2 regions of the Paenibacillus sp. Aloe-11 genome follow, and region 1 is predicted to be linked to the other one. Evidence: riboswitches for the same ligand, from Rfam matches in the RefSeq annotation. Region 1 holds a riboswitch; the other holds the start of a gene.
What was found. A riboswitch is a leader RNA that binds a small molecule or an ion and turns the genes downstream of it on or off. The one in region 1 is predicted to bind glycine.

Region 1 (8,295 bases):
CTGAAGGAGGGGGTTGCGGATCGACTTGCCTTCCTTCAAACGTTTGAGTACCGGAGCCATATGGGCAATCAGCCCTTCACGTAGAACGCGATCCTCTGCCAATGGCGTGTCTGTCTCTTCCTCCACACGGCAAATCAACTCATGAACGGTCTCCAGCAGTACGAGATCATCCAGCGGCAGCAGCCGGGTGGAATGATCCTCGGCATCACGAAACAACAGCCTGAAATAAGATCGTTCCGGCTCTGGAAACTCAATATCCAGCGCCTCTGACAATTCCGTGCATATGCGTTCCACCATGGCCGCGCGCAGCATGATATTCTCGTCCGAATCTGTTTTCGAATACGAGAGACGATGATCCACAACATACCCGAGTCGCAGACGTGCTAGCGAAACACAAATTTGAATCAGCAGCTCCATATATTTGCTTTCCACCATGTTTTCCAGCCATTGATCATGGGGCTGCCAGAGAGTATTTTCCACGGTCAGCAGATTCTCTCTGCCAATCATCTCCAACAATTTGTCGGCGACATGTGTCACAGGACGAAGCTCCTCCCGACTGGAAAACAAATCTGATTCATCCAAATATTCGAGAGCCAGCTCGGAAATCGCCCGTCTTTTGTCCATCTCCCGGCCTGTAATCTCGACACCGTATCCGCGTCTGCGCACAAGCACGAGTCCCCGTTCCCCGATCCAGCCTTGCAATTCGTCCAGATCATGGCTGACAGTAGTGACCGTGACCTTCAAATCAGAAGCCAGCGCCAGCAGCTTGATCGGCTCCTGTGCATCCAGCAGCATACAAAGAACCACGATCTTTCTTTCCTCAGCCGAATATTCGTCCGACTTCGTATGCATCAATTGCTCCCGCAGGCTTGCAAGCTGAGCCGGGTTGGCATCCACATAGATACCGATGCCTGATTTTTTCTCCAGCTTTACCTCATGAGCCGCCAGCCAATGCTCGACTGCGCCGAGTTCACGGTGAACTGTCCTTGTGCTGACATTGATCTTCTCGGCAATTTCCCCGGCCGTAACCTCTTGGGACTGCTCCAAAAGATATTCCACGATGTCAGATTGTCGTTTCGTAATATTCATAAGCGCATACCGTTCCTTCCCAAGCTCTCATCCCTTCAGCAGGAAATACAAACTGTACACAGACGACCTGACTTTACGGGAATTAAGAATCGGATTTCAGACGTTCCACCAGCGCTTCGTACTCAGGACTTTTCAGGAAATTGTCAATGGAAATGTGCTCAGCATTCGGGGCTACCGTTTTAGCCCGTTCTGTCAACGTTTTTTGCGTAATAACAATATCCGCGTCCTGTGGAATTTCACTGATTGCCGTGTTCGTTACCGTAACGTCCACACCCGCCTGCTTCATTTTTTTGCGTAAAATCGAGGCGCCCATAGCGCTTGAACCCATACCTGCATCACAGGAAAAGACGATCTTGTTAACTTCTGATTTATCCTTCAGCATTCGATCTGCGGCAATCTCGGCAGCACGATCAGATTCGCGGTTATCTTCCGTTACAGCGGCGTTAGCGCTTGCACCCCTGCTTTGATTTTTCATATCTTTCATGCGGGATGCAGCTTCCTCCAGCCCCTCTTCTTTTTGCTTACCTGTCTTGAGAAGTACTGCTGCAACAGCAAAGGCTACGACCGCACCAGCTATCACACCGCTCAGCATCGGCAAATATCCGCCTTTTGGTGTCATCAGGAAATAAGCGATGATACTCCCCGGTGAAGGAGCAGCAACCAGTCCGGCACCTGTCAACATGAAGCAGAAGGTTCCTACAACGCCCCCTGCTATAGCAGCAAGAATCAGAATCGGCTTCATCAAAATGTAAGGGAAATAAATTTCATGAATCCCGCCGAAAAAATGAATGATGACTGCACCAGGAGCCGACGACTTCGCAGAGCCTTTACCGAACAGACAGTATGCCAGCAAAATACCAAGCCCCGGCCCAGGGTTGGATTCAAGCATGAACAAAACGGATTTGCCTGTTCTTGCAGCTTCCTCCAGCGCAATTGGACTCAATACTCCGTGATTCAGTGCGTTGTTTAGAAATAATACTTTTCCGGGCTCAATAATGAGGTTGACGAGCGGCAAAAGCCCTGCGTTCACGAGGAACTGTACCCCTGCTGACAACACTTGGCTGATAATTTGTACAAACGGGCCAATTGCCACATGGGCAAGCAGTGCTAGAATGGCACCGATAATCCCGGCCGAGAAATTATTGACCAGCATTTCAAAGCCTGATCTGACTTTGCCTTCAATAGCCTTGTCGAACTTCTTCAATACCCATGCAGCGAGCGGACCTGCTACCATCGCGCCCAGGAACATCGGGATGTCTGCTCCCACAATGACACCCATCGTCATAATGGCCCCGATCACACCTCCGCGCTGTCCGTGAATCATCGTGCCACCTGTGTAACCAATCAGCAGTGGCAGCAAATAATTTTTCATCGGATCAACCAGTTGGGCAAAACCCTCGTTCGGGAACCATCCGGTTGGAATAAAGAGTGCCGTGATCAACCCCCACGCGATAAAGGCTCCCATATTGGGCATAACCATACCGCTGAGAAAACGGCCAAAACGCTGTACGGCGACGCGAGCGCCTCCATTTGAATTGGACTTTGCGTCCACTGTGCTCATATTCATATCCTCCTTGTTGGTAATAGCAACACTACCTTTTCTCAAGATTCATACTAAATGACAGCGTTATCTTCATCAACGAAATGAAAACGTACTTTCGTCATGAACGTTGATGACAACATTTAAATTTAAATTAACGATAAGGTATTTTACCCTGCATAATTCTTCTTAATATGGCCTGTAACTATAGAAATTAGTCGGAAATCCATACTGTCATTTGTACTACTCTTACAAGGAGACAAGCCTCTTAATAGAAGAAAACACACGTAATTACGTCTGCCCAAAAAACAACAAAAAGTGGGGCTTATCTGATTGTCCCATTTCTATAGTTTCCCTATTGAAATTTCTTCTTTTTTCTGCTTGGAAATATAAACTATAAAATTGAATATTAATACATTAATGTATTCACTTTTCATTTTGTCAACCGATAAAAATAATAGGAGAACTCTTTTTTCCTGAAATGAAGAGAAAGGGGGTGCATTGACAACGCTCAAAGAGCATGGCTTATAAAGACCATGAACAGAAAAAGGATTTGCAAAACAAAATGAGGGTTACACAGAAAGGAGAAAAAAATGAAGAAGAAACATGTGACAAGAAAAACAAGAAAAGAGCGTGCGCTTGCAGCAGGAGTGAGTGCCTTGGCCATGACACTGGCATTTACCGGGGGGCTGTCTCTGCATACGCAGAGCGTATCGGCTCAAAGTGAGCCGGAAGTAGAAATGGTTGCCGATTCACTTAGCGAGAGCCGAAATGTGGTAGAAGCAACTTACGCGGTAGAAACAGCCTACGCGGTACAAGCAGCCTACTCTGTACGCGGTGTTCATAATGATGCGGAAGTGATTTCCAGATCAAATGCCAATGTATACGAATCGGAGCATTTTCAGTTCCTATGGGGCAACGGCGGGGAATCTAAAAAAGTAACCAAGGCTTTCCTGGAGGGAAATGCAAAGATTTTGGAGGATAACTGGGATTTATTCATAAATAAGCTTAAAATGACACCGCCTACCCGTTCGACTCATGAGTGGATACGCGATAATAAAGATTACAAGGTCAACGTGGTCATTCTGGGAACCGGGCTTCATCTCTACGAGGGGGGATGGGCTTTTGCCGGACTTGACTCAGAGGGGTATCCATATTTGATGTGCACTCCGGATGCCATGAGTCCCAGAGTGCAGCCAGGTTTGCCAGTCCCTCATGAATTTGGACATGTAGTACAATTTGCCCAAGGAAACAACAGCTGGAGAGGAAATGATTACCTTGGCCCTTGGAGCGAAGCGGTGGGCAACTGGTTCCGCGAGGAATACACGTCCAGTGATGCTTATAAACAACAGTCAGGTACGGAGGGAGCAACCGACTTTTCCGCTCTATATTTACGCGCAAGCACGTTGACCGCCGTAAATGGGCGGGCATATTACGAAGCCTGGCCGCTCCTGAAATACCTTGAGGAAAATCCAGATGGCTTACCGGGTTACGGATCGGGTTTTGTCGCAAAGCTGCTGCAGTCCGGGAAACCGGAAAACCCAACGGAGTCCATCTATGAGGTGATCCAAAGAATTAATCCTCAAGTAAAGGTGCAAGAGATGATTGGCCGATTTGCCAGCAGAATGGCTACTTTTGATTTCCGTAATCAGAAGCTCTACAAACGCAATGTCGAGAACATGCTCAGGTACGGAGAGCTATATTGGCAGCAGTATTATACGATGATGCTTAAAGTGGATGGAAGTGATAATGTCTATACCATTCCTTCTGAGCGTGCCCCTCAGGCTACCGGCTACAACATCATCCCGCTTGATGCAAAGATTCCTGCAAACGCTTCCTCCACCACAGTACGAGTCAAATTGGATGGCTTGGCTAAAGCAAACGGTGCTGGCTGGCAAGCATATCTTATCGTTGAAAATAAGAATGGAAAAAGCCGGTACAGCCGTTCTTTCGGTAACGGGGAATCCGTCCAGGAAGAAGTCTTTAACGGGGAAAAAGCTTATTTGAGCGTAGCGGCAACCCCTACGTTGGAAAGCATGCAAAAAACCAAAATAGGTATTGGAAGCTGGCAAAGAAAGTTCTCCGAAAAAAATATTCCGTTTGAATCCAAACCGCAATATCCTTATCAAGTCACCTTGGAAAATGCTGAACCGCAAATGCGCAAGGTTGAAGAAAGTACCGGCATCAGGGGGCATGTACACAGAAATGGCGGAGGTTTCGTAGCCGACACCGCTCGGGTCGATGATAGTGTCTATGTGGCTAAGAATGCCAAGGTTCTTGACAGTGCAACCGTGACCGGGAATGTCCGCATTGAAGATTTTGCTGTGGTGCGCGGTGCCGCAAGAGTAAGCGGCTCAGCCAAGATTACAGACTATGCGCTGGTGCGTGGAAGCGCCCAGATCGGCGAATCCGCTACCCTAAGCGGGTATGCGATTGCAGACGGTTCTGCAAAAATAACAGGTCATAGTCATGTAGGGGATCAAGCCGTTGTTACTGAACAAGCAGAAGTTTCGGAATATGGACAGGTGGTTGAAAGCGCTTTAGTTAAGGGGTATTATACGGTGAGCGGTCATGCCATAGTTAAGGGGCTTTCGATTGGTCACGGTGGGGCCAGCAAGCGAGAACATGGAGGAGCCACCGGACAGGCCGTTACTTACGGCGATTTCTTCGATGATATGGGATATACCATAAGTAGCGGTTCCTTTGCAGGCTATGAAAGTTTGGAGGCATCTGTGAAAAATTTCAGGGACGGTTATGCCCGATCAGACGGCAAGGGCGGCTATATGCGCTAAAATGGCCAGTCCGCAGACTAGAGTTTAAACGCCGGATACCGGCATGAACAAAACGAAAAATATGTGATATAAAATGACCTCATCCTCCACTTGACACTTTACTGTGGAATATGAGGTCATTTTTGGCTATTCAACACAGCAACTTACAAATTTCAGATCGAAACGTCATAATTCGACACGATATGACTTTATTATTACCCTTCGGCAGTCAATCTCTCGTACTCATCCGCAGACAATAGCTTGCCCAGAGCTTCCTCCACATCGTTGCTGATCTCGACCTCGATCATCCAGCCTTTTTCATAGGGAGACTCGTTCACCAGCTCAGGCGTAGTTTCCAACGTTTCATTCACCCTTAATATGATTCCCGTCACCGGAGCAAACAAATCGGATACCGTCTTCACCGATTCAATCGTACCAACCTCCGCTCCTTGTTCAATTGCTGCTCCCTCCTCAGGCAACTCCACAAAAACAATGTCACCCAGTTGGTGCTGTGCAAAATCTGTAATACCGATTCGAACCTTTCCATCCTCTATACGCTCAACCCATTCATGCTCCTCCGTATACCAAAGCTGCTGTTTCACTTCGCTCATCCTGCTTCCGCCTCACTTCCAAGGGAATGTAATTGCTTCTGCCCACCTATACTAGACAGGTTAAGATTATGACAACAAGAATACCTATGTCAATAATACTAACAAAAATACTTCATATCACTGTAAAAAGCGTTGTAAACCAAAATATGACAAGGTATAACAAACGCTTACATATCCTTATTTATGTATTAAATGTTTTTTAGATTGATTTTCATGACATTTTTATTGACATTTTGAATGAATTTGCGTATTAATGGGTTATAGCCAATGCTTGTGGAAACACCCCGACAACTGCAAACGCGGATGAACGCGGAGGGAGAGACTGCCAGGATTCGCATAGCTATTATCGCTTGTAAGACAGTGCTGTGAGACAGAGGCACATGCGAATCGGAGCAAGTTTTGTTGCTGGCATAACCCGGTAACAGTATTTGTTTCCAAAGGTAGCGCCGAAGGAGTAAACCTGCACGGCAGGTGAATCTCTCAGGCAAAAGGACCTCTGCCGGACGCATCTCTGGAGAGCATTCGCGATGAAGCGGATCACCCAAGAGGAAACCTGGTACACACCGGGGTAACTTTCAGGTATCAAGGACAGAGCTGAAAAAAGAGTATAGACCGCCGTCTATACGTTTTTTTCGGCCTGTCTTTTTTGTTTAGCCGATAATACCGGATAGGAGTGGAAAAATGACTAACTTGCGCAAAACGCCGCTGTATTCTTCTTACGGGACGCTGCCCGGAGTCCGTTGCATTGACTTTGGAGGCTGGGAGCTCCCTGTGCAGTTTAGCGGCATTCAAAAGGAGCATGAGGCCGTCCGCCAACATGCGGGATTATTCGATGTATCGCATATGGGCGAGTTTTTGGTTGAAGGCAAAGAAGCCCAAGCTTTTCTGCAACAGGTAACGACGAACGATGTCAGCCAGTTGGAACCGGGTCAGGCCCAGTACTCGCTCTTGTGTTACCCTGATGGTGGTGTGGTGGATGACCTGCTTGTGTACTGCAAAGGACCGGAGCGCTACATGCTTGTTGTCAATGCCTCCAACATCGACAAGGATTGGGATTGGCTTATGCGCCACGTGCCTGCATCCGTTCATCTCGAAAATGTGTCGGATGCCATAGCATTGCTGGCGTTGCAAGGCCCGGAAGCAGCGCGTATTATGGCAGCCGTGACAGATACGGATATAACCAATCTGGTCTCCTTCCGATTCCGTGAGAACGTGCAGCTGTTCGGAGTGAAAGCACTCGTCTCCCGCACCGGATATACAGGTGAAGATGGTTTTGAAATGTATATACCTGCAGCGGAAGCAGCGGCTGTATGGGAAGGATTGCTTCGCGCAGGTGAGTCGTATGGTCTGATTCCCGCCGGGCTTGGTGCCCGGGATACGCTGCGCTTTGAGGCACGGCTGCCCTTGTACGGACAAGAGCTATCTGCCACGATTTCACCGCTTGAGGCTGGCTTGGGCTTTTTCGTTAAGCTGGGCAAGGGAGATTTTATCGGCAGAGAAGCGCTGCAGCGCCAGAAGGAGCAAGGTATTCCCCGCAAGCTGATCGGACTGGAATTGCTGGATCGCGGTATCCCGCGCGCCCATTACCCGGTATTCGCGGAAGGACAGCAAATCGGTGAGGTTACAACGGGAACCCAATCGCCAACCTTAAAACGCAATCTGGGTCTGGCCTTGGTGGACAGCCGGTTTAGCGCCCTATCCACACCGCTGGAGGTCGAGATCCGTGGCAAACGCCTGCGCGCCGAGGTGGTAGCAGCGCCTTTTTATAAACGTTCACGCTGATCCTAGACTCTTTTCATTTCTATAAAGCGAACAAGGAGATATGGACTTCTGGATTTTCCAGTTCACGATTATGTATTAGCCAATTTACGACTTTACATTTTGCTTTTCGAAAGGAGCCAGAACCTATGAAGCAGCATCGCTATCTGCCCATGACCGAACAGGACCAAACCGAAATGCTGCGTGTGGTCGGCGTATCGTCCATTGACGATTTATTTAGTGATATTCCAGCAGAAATCCGATATCAGGGCGAGCTGCCCATGTCCTCTCGACTGGACGAAAGAGCCTTAACCCGCCATCTGGCCGAGCTGGCCGGGCATAATGCCAACACAGACACACATGTCAGCTTTCTTGGTGCAGGGATTTATGATCATCATATTCCGTCCGTCATTCAGCACATCACTTCGCGCTCGGAATTTTACACCGCCTACACTCCCTATCAGCCAGAGGTAAGCCAGGGCGAGCTGCAAGCCATATTCGAATTTCAATCGTATATTTGCGAATT
Region 2 (8,295 bases), on a different contig from region 1:
ATTGGATTTGGTCCAACGGCCCAAGCAACTCCCGGAAAGTCCCCTCGTCCAATAACGCTCTGGCTCTCTCGCGTCCATTCAGCTCTACAAAACTATTCTGCATAGTCAAGCACCTCCAGCACTTGCGTAAATCTAAGCATGACTACCCCCGGAGTGGCTCCGAAGTCATGAACCGTAATATTGGCAGTAATCGGATAACGGTTAAAAAAACGGGTCAGCACATTCTCCCATACTTGTCCAAATCCATCACTGCCTGTTAAAATGCTAACGCTGGTGGTCTGGCCTTCCACAGGCTCTACAATAATCTCCAAATCCCCCGAACCGACAACACCGATATGTGCCGGCTTACGGATGGGCTTTGTTGTTTGATATTGAAACTGTAATTTTTCCATCCTTCAGGAACACCTCCAAGTAAAAGTATCAATCTATGAGAAACAATGTGGCAGCTAGCAGATCGGCACTGCCTCCAGGTGAGAGTTGTCTAACATTGCAATACTCAGACAATCGGTAAAACAGCTTTCTGCCCGACTGGGTTCTAAATCCGTCTGCTGCAAGGAACGCTGCGGACATTCTCTGAATTGCCATCAGATCCGACAACTGACCGCGGTGTAGGATACAGGTATCATCCACACTAGCCATCAAGGCCAATAAAGCTTCTATGCGTGCTTCAACCTCTGTCTTCTCACAAGCCCTGGCACGCAGCAAAGCAGGCAAAGCTTTGTCCCGGATGTGCGGAAAGCCTAGCTTCGCTTCTTCCTCTGCCCCCACGATCGCGTATTTCTTCTTAACCGATTCTCCATTCGTCCGCTGCATCGGGCGGTACCGATCATGGAACGATGCGATTGTTCCTGCAATGCTCATAATCTGATGTGGGTCCCGTTCCATTGGAAAGGCTGCCCGTGCACTGGTTAAAAGACCAAGGGCCCAAATGGCACCCTTATGTGTATTGACACCGTTCGTTGCACGGAGCATCACCTTTTCGCCCTCCCGCCCGATTAGAGCTATCTGCTCGCGCAAAGACTGGTTCACCGGGTGAAGGTATGACACAATGGCTATTTCCCGAAACGTATCCTCCAATGCTCTCGCGGATGCAAGCATCAGATCGATGGACATATCTGTATGAGAGCCATTGTCTCTGGCATCGACAAGTCCAGGCTTGGGCGTAAGCAGAGCCTCTTCCGTCAATGCCTTTACAGCTTTAGCAGCCAGAGAAGTCGCGAAAGCCGAATGTTTCGTCGTGAGCATGGCTTTAAGACCAGCTCCGGAATTTAGCCGGTGGATCATACAATCCGTCTGACCAATCTACGAGATCGTTGACCGTTTGCGCTGCCAGCAGCGAGCGTTTGGCTTGTCTGCGCATGATTCCAAGATCCTCCGGATAGGCCACGATCCCTCTGTCACGCAGCAGGCTTACATCGCTCTCATTACTTTCCATCCCTAAAGGCGTTACGCCCGCAATTGCCGCGAGTGCTTTCTTTCTCTCCTCTATGCTGTCCGTCTTGTAGAGGTATGCGATGCCTTCCTCGGTGAGGACGTGGGTAACATCATCCCCGTAAATCATAACCGGCGTAATGGCAAGGCCGGATTCATCCTTCACCTTGATGGCATCCAGCGAATCCACAAATACCGGCTTTTTGTTGGCACCGTATGTTTCAACCATCTGCACGACTAATTTCCGGCCTTTGGAGAGCTCCGTCGGACGCTCGATCATGTCAAGCCAGGCAGGAGTCGCATGTCGCCGTCCCCGAGGATCATGTCCCATATTCGGCGCTCCTCCAAAACCGGACAGTCTGCCGGAAGTAACGGTAGACGAATTGCCCGCGCAGTCCATTTGTAACGTTGATCCGATAAACATATCTACAGCGAATTGGCCTGCAACCTGACACATCGCGCGGTTGGAGCGCATAGACCCGTCCTTGCCGACAAAGAACACATCTGAACGAGCCGCAATGTATTTCTCCATACCGACCTCGCCTCCAAAGCTGTGAATGCTTTCGACCCAGCCGGATTCAATCGCCGGAATCAAAGTCGGATGCGGATTCAGGGCCCAGTGCTTGGCAATCTTCCCTTTCAGGCCGAGCTGCTCGCCATAGGTCGGCAGCAGAAGCTCAATCGCCGCAGTATTAAAGCCGATGCCGTGATTAAGCGACTGCACCTGATGTTTTCCATAAATGCCCTTGATCGCCATCATGCCCATCAGGATTTGCAGTTCAGTAATATTCTGCGGATCACGGGTAAACAGTGCTTCCAGTGCGTACGGTTTGTTGGCTTGTACAATGACGTCGACCCAGGAGGCTGGAATATCGACTCTCGGCAGCTCATCCACGATTTCATTGACCTGCACGATCACGATCCCATCCTTGAAAGCGGCCGCTTCCACGATCGTCGGAGTTTCTTCCGTATTGTTTCCGGTATACAGATTGCCCTCGCGATCTGATTTGTCTGCCGCTACCAACACCACATCTGGAATAAGGTCAATGAAGAGACGTCCGAACAATTCCAAATACGTATGGATGTCACCGAGCTTAAGCGTCCCGTCATCAATCATTTGCGCAACACGCAGGCTTTGGGAGCCACTGTAGGAGAAGTCCAGCTTCCCGGCGATGCCTTTCTCGAAAATATCCAAATGTTCGGGTCTTGAAATACTGGACATAATCATATGCAGATCATGCACCTTGCCAGGATCGACTTCCAGCAGCTTTTGGGAAAGGAAGGACGCTTGCTTCTGGTTATCTCCTTCCAGGACGACCTTTGCGCCTGGCTCGATTAGCGCCTCCATCAGGTCGACGATTCGGGAGGAGTCGATGTATTTTCCGTCCAGCCACTTTTCCACCTTTCCTAACTTTTCCTGCTTTTTATCACGTTTTTGTGACCAGGATCGCAGTACTTTATTCATTCTTCTTGCTCCTTCCATTTTCTAATCAGATACTGAGTCGCTTCCAGACCGATCTCGCACACGGCGATTTGCCGGGTATCCTTGTGGGCTTGCTTGACAAGTCTGGAAAGCGTATTACCCGGCGGCATCTCGATAAAACAGTTAGCTCCCGATTCGACGCAGACAGCCGCCATATCCATCCACCGGACGGGATATGCTACGTTTAGGGCAAGGTCCTCCGCAATTTTTTCCTTGGCTGTCGTCTTTCTCCCCGTATGATTCACCAAATATGGTATTTGAGCGTCCCGCATGGAAAAAGTGTTCATTTTCAGCAATAGCTTATTGGCTACCTCTGACATCAGCGGGGAGTGTGAAGGAATCGGAACCTTCAGAAGCACTGTCTTAGCGGCCCCAAACTCCTTCGCATGCATAAAAGCTTTATTTATCCCTTCCAATGAACCGGATATGGCGATTTGCTGCTCTGCATTCATATTCGAGAGATAGACAGGCATCGTCTCGCTATGAGAAAGATCCACGGCTTGTTGAACCTCTGCCTTCGTAAGCCCAATAATCACACCCATTCCATAGCCTTCGGGGAAAGCCTCTTCCATCAACCGGGCACGGAGCCATACGATCCGCAGCGCATCCTCGAACGAGAGAACCCCCGCGATGACCGCTGCAGGAAATGCACCAATGGAATGGCCTGCCACGAATTGGGGCCGGATACCCTGCTCGATCAATCGGTAGGCTATTGCCGTCTCCTTAACGAAGAGTGCCGCCTGAATCCAGACGGTTGAGCCCATAGCCACCTCATCGTCGCGTAGTTCAGTTCCGATAACACTTGTTGCCTTTTTCACATACTCGGGTACATCCTGGAGCATTCCAGGAACCTGTGACCCCTGGCCGGGAAATGTAAAAACGATATTCAGAATCTCACCACCTTTAGCGGATTCATCTTCTCTACATTGTCAATTGTAAGAAGTGAGCAAATACCTGTAAAATATATATATTCACATATGATCGATAACCTAATGGTTATAAAGGGGATTACTTCACTATGGATTTTTTGCAGCTTAAGTATTTTCAAGTGACCTCGAAGCATGAACATGTCACACGTGCCGCAAACGAGCTGTATATCTCACAGCCTGCCCTAAGTAAAATGATTAGAAACCTGGAGACGGAATTGGGTGTGCAGCTATTTGACCGCGAAGGAAAACATATCGTACTGAATGAATATGGGAAGAAGTTTCTGAAAAGAGTGAACCAGTCGCTATCAGCGCTAGAGCAAGGCATATCCGAAGTCAAAGAAATGAAGAACGAAAAGGTAGAGGTCATTACGTTATACGTCGCCGTCGGCTCTATGCTATTGCCCGAACTTGTTGGCAAGTTTCGCGATCTCTACCCGCAAATTAGATTTAACCTGACCCAGCACCCTGCGATGATGAAGAAAGGACTGGCATACGATTTTGCGATTACGTCCGAAGAATTGGCGGACAACGAGCATGCCATCCTGCTGGAGGAGGAAATTTTGCTTGGCGTGCCAAAATCTCACCCTCTGAGCGCTCAGGACACCGTATTCCTGAAAGATCTAGAGCATGAGAAGTTTATCAGCCTTACACCTGGTCATTCGCTTAGGAAAACAACGGACCGCTTTTTTGCCCACACCCCTTTTGAACCGAACATCGTCTTTGAAAGTGATGATCCAGCTACGGTAAGAGGGTTGATCCAAACCGGGCTTGGCATCTCCTTTATTCCTTCTATCCTGTGGAAGAACGTCGTAACCGAAGACATCAAGCTGCTTCAAATCAGGGAGCCTCGATGTATGCGCACAATCTATCTGTCCTATCCTCCCGGGGAGCTGCACACCGATATAGAGAAATCGTTTTTCGAATTCATCATTATATTTTTCCAGAATATTGCTCAGCGTTGACGATTTAGATACCACTGGCTGACTACGGCATTAATGATGAGCAATTGGCTCTTTTGCGTGCATCACTGTAACATTCAAAAAGAGAGTGTCTTCAAGCCTGTGATGGCTGAAGACACTCCCTTTTGAATGTTATGACTTTCCATTTTTATGAATTGACTGTCTGTCCTTTTTCTTCTACCTGGATAGCTGCGCCTACACTGGCACCTGCAAGAATCCCCTTTTGCTTATTAGAATACAAGGAATCCATATAGGTTCGGGTTTCTGCGACTACGATGCCTGACAAGCCGAGCAGTGCAATCAGGTTGGGAAAGGCCATCATTGCGTTAAAGATATCTGCCAGCAGCCAGATGGCATCCAGCTTGATGAACGCGCCTCCGGCAACCAGGGCAATGAACAGATATCGGTATGGCTTAATCCACTTGACGCCAAGCAAATATTCAACACAGCGTTCCCCGTAGTAATTCCAGCCGAGCATGGTCGTGAACGCGAACATAATCAGAATGATCGTGAGCAGCTCTGCGCCAAGCGGGAACGCGCTGGAGAAGGCTTGCTGAGTCATCAGGCCCGCATCAGTAGGTCCGCTCCACACACCGCTTACCAACAGTGTCAGCCCGGTCATTAGACAAATAACCATGGTGTCAATAAACACGCCTGTCATGGAGATCAGCCCTTGCTCCGCAGGCCATTTGGTTTTGGCGGCTGCGGCTGCAATCGGTGCGCTTCCCAGTCCGGCCTCATTGGCAAAAATACCTCTGGCTACCCCGCTGCGCATCGCCAGCATAATGGTAGCCCCGGCAAAGCCACCCGTCGCAGACGTAGTCGAAAACGCGGAGTGCAGCACAAGTGCGATTGCGGCCGGAAGCTGGTCCGCAAACCGAATCAGTACGATGATACAAATCAGCACGTATAAGCCTGTTTTAAAAGGAACGACCTTGGTTGATACCTTGGCAATGCTTTTGAGTCCTCCAATGGTAACCAGTGCTGTAAGGGTAGCAATTATCAACGCCGTTACAATCGGCGGAACGCCAAAGCTGTTTTCGGTCGAAGACACAATGGCTTTGACCTGCGGGAACGTTCCAATGCCGAACAGCGCCACCAGCATGCCCGAAAAGGCAAACAGCATCGCCAGCGGTTTAAAGCGGCGTCCCAGACCATTTTCAATATAATACATCGGGCCACCGGAAAACTGTCCATTCCGATCCTTCACCCGGTATTTTACCGCAAGCACACCTTCCGCATATTTCGTCGCCATCCCGAAAAAGGCAGCCACGACCATCCAGAACAAGGCACCCGGCCCGCCCAGCTTAATCGCCGTCGCTACGCCGACAATACTTCCTGTGCCAACTGTAGCCGCCAACGCCGTGCTCAGGGCCGCAAAGCTGCTTACATCTCCGCTGCCTTCATTTGGGGCCTTGCCGATCAGCTTGATCGCCAAAGGCAGGCGAAATACCTGCAGCATTTTTAAACGTATGGTCAGCCACAATCCCGTTCCCATCACGAGAATGATAAGCGGCGCTCCCCATATCCAACTGCTAATCGTTTCTAACACATGTACCAAATTCATTTCAACCCGCTCCTCCAGCATATTAAAAAACAAAAAAGAGTCAAATCAGCTGATTCGACTCCTGGAGAGGTTAAAGGCACGAAAAAATACAACCCTTTTGCGCAGGTTGCTGCCACTACATAGCTTATAAAAAAATAGGGCATCCCCTGTCACAGGTTATTCGCGTCTCTGTCCTTTTGCCTGAGAGTTTAAGCAGATGTTCTCTGCCGTGCACCTTCGGCGCCCAATTAAGGGTCTCTCCAGAGTTCTGTCCGTTTACGGTCCCGCTTGCTGTAATCAGCCAAGCACCTGAGAGTTTTGCCCCTTCGGTCGGAACCTTCGTTCCATCTCCCGCAAACATCAACCAGACATATGAAATTGTTTTTTATTATACAGAAAGCTTTCAGTTTATTACAAGTGAAAAATTTGTGAAGCCCTCTGAGATACAGTCATCCGTCTGCACAAAAAAACGGGCACAGCATAGCGCATCCTTACGATGTACTCTGTTGCACCCGTCCAAGAAGATATGAAGTTACACAAAATTACAGCTCTTCACCATTCGTTGCAATTACATTTTTGTACCAGTTAAAGGAGTCTTTTTTGGAGCGTTTGAGTGTTCCATTACCGTCATCATCCAGATCGACATAAATAAATCCGTAGCGCTTGGACATCTCAGAAGTAGACATACTTACAAGGTCGATAGGCCCCCAGCTCGTATAACCGATCAGATCAACACCGTCGGCAATCGCTTCCTTCATTTGGGCAATATGCTGACGCAAGTAATCAATGCGATAGGTGTCATGCACAGAACCGTCTTCTTCCACCTTATCATACGCACCCAAGCCATTTTCCACGATGAACAGCGGCTTTTGATAGCGGTCATAAAACGTATTCAGCGTAACACGCAGCCCGATCGGATCGATTTGCCATCCCCAGTCGGAGGACTGCAGATACGGATTTTTCACGCCGCCAATCAGGTTGCCTGCTGCTTTCTCGCCTTCCGGGCCCGCAGATACGGTCAAAGTCATGTAATAGCTGAAGGAGATAAAATCGACCGTGTTATTTTTCAAAATTTCAGCATCGCCGGGTTCTGTTTGCAGAACAATATTATTTTCTTCAAAATAACGGTTCATGTAGTTGGAATATTCCCCACGGGCATGTACGTCCGTAAAGAACAGGTTCATCTGATTTTCATGCTGGGCTTTCAGTATATCCTCAGGGTTACACGTATGTGGATAGCTTTCTATACGGGCCAGCATACAGCCGATTTGAGCGCCCGGGATGATCTCATGTCCCCGTTTGGTCGCCAGTGCGCTTGCTACAAATTGATGATGCAATGCTTGATATATCGCTTGCTGTTTGTTTTCTACACGGTCAATCACCACACCGCCGCCTGTGAACGGACTCATAGTCATTACATTGATTTCATTAAAGGTCAGCCAGTATTTTACTTTATCCTTATAGCGTGTAAATACCGTTTCGGCATAATTCACGTAATGCTGTATGACTTCGCGTCCCAGCCAGCCATTATACTTTTGCGTCAGACCTAGCGGTGTTTCATAATGTGACAATGTCACCAAAGGCTCAATATCATACTTGCGCAGCTCATCAAATACATTGTCGTAAAATTGCAATCCTGCTTCATTCGGCTCGGCATCATAACCATTCGGGAAAATCCGCGACCAGTGGATGGACATGCGAAATACCTTAAAGCCCATTTCTGCAAACAAGGCGATATCTTCTTTATAGTGGTGGTAGAAGTCCACCCCTTCACGCTTTGGAAAACGGGCGTTTACTTTACCTGCCAGGATGTCTTCCAGACGTTCGGACGAAATCTCGATAGCATGATCGTTCTTGCGTTCTGCTTTGGGGACATAGGCAATCATATCTGCACTGGACAATCCCTTTCCATCTACGTCAAAAGCTCCTTCCAATTGGTTGGCCGCA

Region 2: it holds a riboswitch for glycine, as region 1 does, so the genes downstream of both, WG8_RS18485 (alanine/glycine:cation symporter family protein) here and gcvT (glycine cleavage system aminomethyltransferase GcvT) in region 1, are expected to answer to the same signal.

Annotation. Positions count from the first base shown of each region.
Region 1 is NZ_JH601057.1:93,452-101,746, forward strand. It holds gene WG8_RS17675 (BglG family transcription antiterminator) at 1-1,089, opposite strand, end outside; gene WG8_RS17680 (PTS mannitol transporter subunit IICB) at 1,172-2,650, opposite strand; gene WG8_RS17685 (DUF6055 domain-containing protein) at 3,223-5,421, shown strand; gene gcvH (glycine cleavage system protein GcvH) at 5,616-6,011, opposite strand; glycine riboswitch at 6,315-6,517, shown strand; glycine riboswitch at 6,518-6,613, shown strand; gene gcvT (glycine cleavage system aminomethyltransferase GcvT) at 6,693-7,793, shown strand; partial or broken gene WG8_RS28715 (glycine dehydrogenase) at 7,919-8,295, shown strand, end outside.
Region 2 is NZ_JH601059.1:64,622-72,916, forward strand. It holds gene mdcD (biotin-independent malonate decarboxylase subunit beta) at 1-103, opposite strand, end outside; gene WG8_RS18460 (malonate decarboxylase subunit delta) at 93-392, opposite strand; gene WG8_RS18465 (triphosphoribosyl-dephospho-CoA synthase) at 421-1,245, opposite strand; gene mdcA (malonate decarboxylase subunit alpha) at 1,250-2,896, opposite strand; gene WG8_RS18475 (ACP S-malonyltransferase) at 2,893-3,807, opposite strand; gene WG8_RS18480 (LysR family transcriptional regulator) at 3,933-4,805, shown strand; gene WG8_RS18485 (alanine/glycine:cation symporter family protein) at 4,951-6,369, opposite strand; glycine riboswitch at 6,528-6,622, opposite strand; gene WG8_RS18490 (glycoside hydrolase family 1 protein) at 6,891-8,295, opposite strand, start outside.